DNA from 2 places in the Bradyrhizobium sp. S3.7.6 genome. Region 1 is predicted to be linked to the other one. Evidence: riboswitches for the same ligand, from Rfam matches in the RefSeq annotation. Region 1 holds a riboswitch; the other holds the start of a gene.
What was found. A riboswitch is a leader RNA that binds a small molecule or an ion and turns the genes downstream of it on or off. The one in region 1 is predicted to bind glycine.

Region 1 (3,731 bases):
TCCACAAAGATCGGTTTGGCTCTACAACGCTTTCCGCCAGTCCCGTCCGCGCCAATGCAATGCGCGTTCCATCTTTCGAAGCTTGAGAGACATTAAGATGAATCCAGCCAATCTTCCCTTCGATTCCGAGGCGATGCTCGAGGGCCTGCGCACCTGGGTAGAATGCGAGAGCCCGACCTGGGACGCGGGTGCCGTCAACCGCATGCTCGATATCGCAGCGCGGGATATGGCGATCATGGGTGCGACGATCGAACGCATCGGCGGTCGACAGGGCTTCGGCGGCGTGATCCGCGCGCGCTTCCCGCATCCGAAACAGGGCGAGCCGGGCATCCTGATCGCCGGCCACATGGATACCGTCCACCCGGTCGGCACCATCGAGAAGCTGAAATGGCGGCGCGAGGGCGACAAGTGCTACGGCCCCGGCATCTACGACATGAAGGGCGGCAACTATCTCTCGCTGGAAGCGATCCGGCAGCTGGCACGTGCGTCCTTCACCACGCCGCTGCCGATCACCGTGCTGTTTACGCCCGACGAGGAAGTCGGCACGCCCTCGACGCGCGACATCATCGAGGCGGAGGCTGCGCGCAACAAATATGTGCTGGTGCCCGAACCGGGCCGCGCCGACAACGGTGTCACCACCGGACGTTACGCCATCGCGCGTTTCAATCTGGAAGCGACGGGCCGGCCGAGCCATGCCGGCGCAACATTGTCGGCCGGACGCTCGGCGATCCGCGAGATGGCGCGGCAGATCCTCGCCATCGACGCGATGACGACGGAGGACTGCACCTTCTCGGTCGGCGTCGTGCATGGCGGACAATGGGTCAATTGCGTTGCCACGACCGCCACCGGCGAGGCGCTGTCCATGGCCAAGCGCCAGGCCGATCTCGATCGCGGCGTCGAGCGGATGCTGGCGCTGTCGGGCACGACCAATGATGTCACGTTCAAGGTGACGCGCGGCGTCACGCGCCCCGTATGGGAGCCCGATGCCGGCACCATGGCACTTTATGAAAAGGCGCGCGGCATCGCCAAATCGCTCGGCACTGAGCTGCCGCATGCGAGCTCTGGCGGCGGCTCCGACGGCAACTTTACCGGCGCGATGGGCATCCCGACGCTCGACGGCCTCGGCGTGCGCGGCGGCAACGGCCACACGCTCGAGGAGTTCATCGAGGTCGAGAGCCTGGTTGAACGCGGGCGCCTGATGGCCGGCTTGCTGGCGACGCTCGACTGACGACGCAGCCTTCGCACTGCACAATGCGTTGGCAGTCGCGGTTTAAATTTAGCCTTGTCTAAAAATGAGGCGCATCGTACTGCTCGATTGTCCACGCGACGATGCGGGAGAGATCGCAACGAGAGTTCAGGCTTTCGTTGCGGCGCCGACGGAGCAACCGCCCCGGAAACTCTCAGGCAAAAGGACCGTATCGTCAGGACGATCTGGAGAGAGGCGGCACGGCCAATGTGGTCGTGACGTCCACCGAAGGGGATAGTCCGGAGCTGACCTCGCCGAGGTCCGCGCCGGATCAAGCTCTCAGGTAACCGTGACAGATGGGGCGCCGCCAACGGCCTTTGGCCGGCGGTTAGCCGACTCTAACTCACGGGAGCCCCGAACCTGCCATGACCCATATCGCCATCATCGGCGCCGGCATCACCGGCGTAACGACCGCCTATGCCCTGCTCGAACGCGGATACAAGGTGACGGTGCTCGACAAGCACCGCTACGCCGCGATGGAGACGTCCTTCGCCAATGGCGGACAGCTCTCCGCCAGCAATGCCGAAGTCTGGAACAGCACCGCCACGATCCTGAAAGGCCTGCGCTGGATGTTCCGGCGTGATGCGCCGCTGCTGATGAACCCGCGGCCGAACTGGCACAAATATTCGTGGATGAGCGAGTTCGTCGCCAATATCGGTAACTACCGCGCCAACACGGTTCAGACCACGCGGCTCGCGATCGAAGCCCGCAAGCATCTGTTCGAGATCGCGGAGCGCGAAGGCATCGACTTCGATCTCGAACGCCGCGGCATCCTGCACATCTATCACGACAAGAGGGGTTTTGAATCCGGCCTGCAGGTCAATGCGCTGCTGAAGGAAGGCGGGCTCGATCGCCGCCCGGTGACGCCGGAGGAGATCCGCGCCATCGAGCCGACGCTGCGCAAGGACTATTTTGGCGGCTTCTACACGCCGTCGGATGCGACCGGCGATATCCACAAGTTCACGCGCGGACTTGCGGAAGCCTGCAAGCGGCGCGGCGCGACCTTTATCCACGAAGCCAACATCGATTCCATTGCCCAGGCAGGTGGCGGCTTTGTCATCGGCTGGGCTGATCTTTCGGCCAGTGATGCTGTCGCATCCGCGCGCGGCATGCTGAAGGCGGATGGCGTCGTGGTCTGCGCCGGTGTGGCCAGCCGCCACTTCGCCGCCCTCCTCGACGAGCGCGTCAACGTCTATCCGGTGAAGGGCTATTCGATCACCGTTCAGCTCGACACTGCCGCAAGCCGCAATGCGACGCCGACCGTGAGCCTGCTCGACGAAGCCGCCAAGATCGTCACCAGCCGGCTCGGCGCCGATCGTTTCCGCGTCGCAGGCACCGCCGAATTCAACGACTTCAACCGCGACATCCGCGCCGACCGCGTGCAGCCGCTGGTCGACTGGGTGCGCAGCAACTTCCCCGGCGTCGAAACGTCCAAGGTCGTGCCTTGGGCCGGGCTGCGGCCGATGATGCCGAACATGATGCCCGTGGTGCGCGCAGGACGGATGCCGGGCGTGTTCTTCAACACCGGTCACGGCCATCTCGGCTGGACCTTGTCGGCGGCGACCGCGCAGATGATTGCCGGGACCATCGACGGCTGGCGCGGGCTCAACGCACCGCCGACCGCACCCTCACTCAGGGTTGAGCGCGAGTTCCGCCATGCATCCTGAGTGGCCGATATCGGAGGCTCGGCGGCCTCTTGCGACCGCCCTGCCCTTGGCACACAATTTGCCCCGAAAGGTCGGCTTCTCCGGCCGGCTTTCCAGCCCGAGTGACAGGCGTGCATGATAGACAGAACCGATTCCACAGGGGCCTCTCGGCCCCACAAGTTCCGCAGCCGGAGATAGGTGCATGCTAGGTTATCTCATTCGCCGCGTTCTGGCCGCGGTGCCCGTGATGGGCGTCGTCGCGCTGTTCGTCTTCCTGCTGCTGCGGCTGACGCCGGGCGATCCCGCCGCCATTCTCGCCGGCGATAACGCCACGCCGGAACGGCTGGAACGCATCCGCGACTCGCTCGGCCTCAACGAACCGCTGATCGTGCAATTCATCACCTGGGTGAACAAGCTGCTGCACGGCGATCTCGGAACGTCGCTGATCTCCAACCTGCCAGTCATGAAGATGATCAGCCAGCGCGTCGAGCCGTCGATTTCGATCGCGCTCTCGACGATCATTCTCGCCGTGATCGTCGCCGTGCCGCTCGGCGTCATCGCGGCGTGGAAGCACGGCACCTGGATCGACCGTTTCGTGATGGGCCTCTCCGTGCTCGGCTTCTCCGTGCCGGTGTTCGTGGTCGGCTATCTCCTGATCGAGGTCTTCGCGATCGACCTGCGCTGGGTGCCGGTGCAGGGCTTCCGCAGCATCTTCAACGGCTTTGGACCGTTCTTCGAGCGCATCATCCTGCCGACCTGCGCGCTCTCGTTCATCTACATCGCGCTGATCGCGCGCATGACGCGTGCGGCGATGCTCGACGTGCTCGGTGAGGACTACG
Region 2 (3,731 bases), 160 kb from region 1:
GATTTGCGGTGCGCGGTCATCATGGGTCCTCGCTTTAGATTTCGCTGTCGCCGTCATGCCCCGCGAAGGCGGGGCATCCAGTAAACGCAGGCGTCACGGCTTGAGCCGAGAAGCCGCGGCGTACTGGATCACCCGCCCCAGTGCGCAGTGCGCACAAGGCGGGTGATGACACCGAATATGAGGTCAGAGTTCGCTTCATCTCACGCCGTATGTGCCTTGTAGGCGGCTTCATCCATGAGGCCGCCGAGCTCGCTCTTGTCGGCCATCCTGATCTTGAAGAACCACGCCTTGCCTTGCGCGTCCGAGTTCACCAGCGCCGGCTCGGTGGCGAGCGCGTCGTTGGTCTCGAGCACTTCGCCGGTGACAGGCGCGTAGACGTCGGAGGCGGCCTTCACCGATTCCACGACGGCGGCGGCTTCCGCCTTCTTCAGGCTGCGGCCGACCTTCGGCAGTTCGACGAATACGACGTCGCCGAGCTGCGACTGCGCGTAGTCGGTAATGCCGACGGTGGCGACATCGCCGTCGATGGCCAGCCATTCATGGTCGGAGGAGTACAGCGTCGTGGTCATTTTCTCAGTCCTCAGCGTTTGTAGGTGTTTTTCACGAAAGGCATGGCGGCGACCGTGAGCGGCAGCCGCTGGCCGCGCACCTCGGCGAAGAGTTTTGTATCGAGCGCGCTCGATGCCGTGGGCACATAGCCCATCGCGACCGGCGCATTCAGGCTCGGGCCGAAACCGCCCGAGGTGACCTTTCCGATCGGCTCGCCGCCGGCGTCATCCGCAAACAGCAGCGCGCCCTCGCGCACCGGCGCGCGGCCTTCCGTGCGCAGGCCGACCCGGCGGCGGCTCGCGCCGTGATCGAAATGGGCGAGGATCGCATCAGCGCCGGGAAAACCACCGGCGCGGGCGCCGCCGCTGCGGCGGCTCTTCTGCACCGACCATTCCAGCGCGGCCTCGACCGGCGTGGTGGCGGTGTCGATGTCGTGGCCGTAGAGGCAGAGCCCGCCTTCCAGCCGCAGGCTGTCGCGGGCCCCTAAGCCGATCGGCATCACGTCGGGATTGTCCAGCAGCGTTTTGGCGAGGCGCTCGGCATCGGCCGCGGGGACCGAAATCTCGAACCCGTCCTCGCCGGTGTAGCCGGAGCGCGAGACGAAGCAGTCGAGACCGGCGACCTTGTGCGGGCCGGCATCCATGAACTTCATGGAGGGCGCCTCTGCACACAATTTCGCCAGCACCGCTTCCGCCTTCGGGCCCTGCAGCGCGATCAGGGCGCGGTCTTGAAGCGAATCGATGATGCAGTCGTCCGCGAGATGCGCGCGCAGATGCGCTTCGTCCGCTTCCTTGCAGGCGGCGTTGACGACCAGGAACAGGTGGTCGCCGAAATTGGCGACCATCAGATCGTCGAGAATCCCGCCGTCCGGATTGGTGAACTGGGCATAGCGCTGCCGTCCCGGGGCAATCGCCACGATATCCTGCGGCACCAGCCGTTCCAGCGCGCGGGCAGCGTCCTCGACCTTGCCCGACTTCGGCCGAAGCGCGAGCTGGCCCATATGGGAGACGTCGAACAGGCCGGCGGAGGAACGGGTATGGAGGTGCTCTTTCAGGACGCCCGCGGGGTACTGTACGGGCATGTCATAGCCCGCGAACGGCACCATCTTGCCGCCGAGGGAGACGTGAAGCCCGTGAAGGGGCGTATGTTTGAGGGAATCTTGGTCGTCGCGCGCAAGCATCACGGGGCCCTCGGTGGTTCCCCGGGGACGATTCCCCGGTAGCAACCAGTCGAAGCCCCATCTGTCGCTGTGCCTGAGAGTATTATCCCGTCGGCGGACGCAGTCCGGGTCTTATGCCCGTCGGCGCCTCTTTCCAGATGTCGTCAAAGCCACGCGGTCCTTTTGCCTGAGAGTTTCCGGGGCGGTTGCTCCTTCGGCGCCGGCACCAAAGCCGGTCTCTCCCGACGTGGCCGTACGATACAGATGGGTACAGACCACAGGCCGGCCAAGCCTGTCAACGCGCACCTGGCGCCTTTCAACGGGATTGCAAACGGGATTGCGCGCCTGCGGCAACTCACTGATCTCCTTGCACAGTTTCTGGACAGCGCAGCTGGCCTTGTCTAAAAGCGCTTTGACCCGCAGATATCAGCCCAAATGCCCGGTTTGGATGGCGTATCGCGGGTCCAAGCACACCCGATTGGATGAACATGAGCGGCGTCAACGAGATCAGGTCGACCTTTCTGAACTTCTTTGCCGAGAACGGCCACGAGATCGTGTCGTCCTCGCCATTGGTGCCGCGCAACGACCCGACGTTGATGTTCACCAATGCCGGCATGGTGCAGTTCAAGAACGTCTTCACCGGCGTCGAGAAGCGGCCGTACCAGCGCGCCACCACGTCGCAGAAATGCGTGCGCGCCGGCGGCAAGCACAACGACCTCGACAATGTCGGCTACACCGCGCGCCATCTCACCTTCTTTGAGATGCTCGGCAATTTCTCGTTCGGCGACTATTTCAAGGAGCGGGCGATCGAGCTGGCCTGGACCCTGATCACCCGGGAGTTCGGGCTCAAGAAAGACAAGCTGCTCGTCACCGTCTACCACACCGACGACGAGGCGGCCGGGTTGTGGAAGAAGATCGCCGGCTTCTCCGACGACCGCATCATCCGCATCCCGACCTCGGACAATTTCTGGGCGATGGGCGACACCGGCCCGTGCGGCCCGTGCTCGGAGATCTTCATCGATCGCGGCGATCACATCTGGGGCGGACCTCCGGGCTCGCCGGAAGAGGATGGCGACCGCTTCCTCGAATTCTGGAATCTCGTGTTCATGCAATACGAGCAGGTGACGAAGGAGGAGCGCGTGGATCTGCCGCGTCCCTCGATCGACACCGGCATGGGGCTGGAGCGCATGGCCTGCATCATGCAGGGCGTCGACAGCGTGTTCGAGACCGACCTGTTCCGCCATCTGATCGACGCGACCGCGTCCGCGCTTGGCAGCGGGCCGAACGAGCAGACGGTGGCCTCGTTCCGCGTCATCGCCGACCATCTGCGCTCCTCGGCGTTCCTCGTCTCCGACGGCGTGCTGCCCTCGAACGAGGGCCGCGGCTATGTGTTGCGCCGGATCATGCGCCGCGCGATGCGCCATGCGCAGCTGCTGGGGGCCAAGGAGCCGCTGATGCATCGGCTGGTCTGGGCGCTGGTGCGCGAGATGGGCCAGGCCTATCCCGACCTGATGCGCGCGGAAAACCTGATCGAGGAAACGCTGCGGCTGGAAGAGACCCGCTTCCGCAAGACGCTGGTGCGCGGCCTTGCCATCCTCGACGAGAAGAGCGCGTCCCTGAAGAAGGGCGACATGTTCGACGGCGACGTCGCCTTCACGCTGTACGACACCTACGGCTTCCCGCTGGATCTCACGCAGGATGCGCTGAAGTCGCGCGGCATCGGCGTGGATCAAGCTTCGTTCACCGACGCGATGGAGCGCCAGAAGGCCAAGGCGCGCGAGTCCTGGAAGGGTTCGGGCGAGGCGGCTTCCGAAGCGATCTGGTTCCCGCTGCGCGAGAAGCTCGGGGCCACCGAATTCCTGGGCTATGAGACCGAGAGCGCCGAAGGCGTGGTCTCCGCGCTGGTGAAGGACGGCCAGGAAACCGCGAGCCTCAAGGCCGGCGAGACCGGCGCGATCGTGCTCAACCAGACGCCGTTCTACGCGGAGTCCGGCGGCCAGGTCGGCGACACCGGCGTGCTCAG

Region 2: linked by a shared signal. The riboswitch ahead of gcvT (glycine cleavage system aminomethyltransferase GcvT) and the one ahead of ACVJ5M_RS18670 (D-amino acid dehydrogenase) in region 1 are both predicted to bind glycine.

The regions. Positions count from the first base shown of each region.
Region 1 covers NZ_JBSSEQ010000001.1:3,952,264-3,955,994, reverse strand. The annotation lists gene ACVJ5M_RS18675 (M20/M25/M40 family metallo-hydrolase) at 98-1,228, shown strand; glycine riboswitch at 1,323-1,426, shown strand; glycine riboswitch at 1,430-1,544, shown strand; gene ACVJ5M_RS18670 (D-amino acid dehydrogenase) at 1,612-2,913, shown strand; gene ACVJ5M_RS18665 (ABC transporter permease) at 3,095-3,731, shown strand, end outside.
Region 2 covers NZ_JBSSEQ010000001.1:3,789,775-3,793,505, forward strand. The annotation lists gene gcvP (aminomethyl-transferring glycine dehydrogenase) at 1-20, opposite strand, end outside; gene gcvH (glycine cleavage system protein GcvH) at 201-569, opposite strand; gene gcvT (glycine cleavage system aminomethyltransferase GcvT) at 581-1,729, opposite strand; glycine riboswitch at 1,875-1,963, opposite strand; gene alaS (alanine--tRNA ligase) at 2,197-3,731, shown strand, end outside.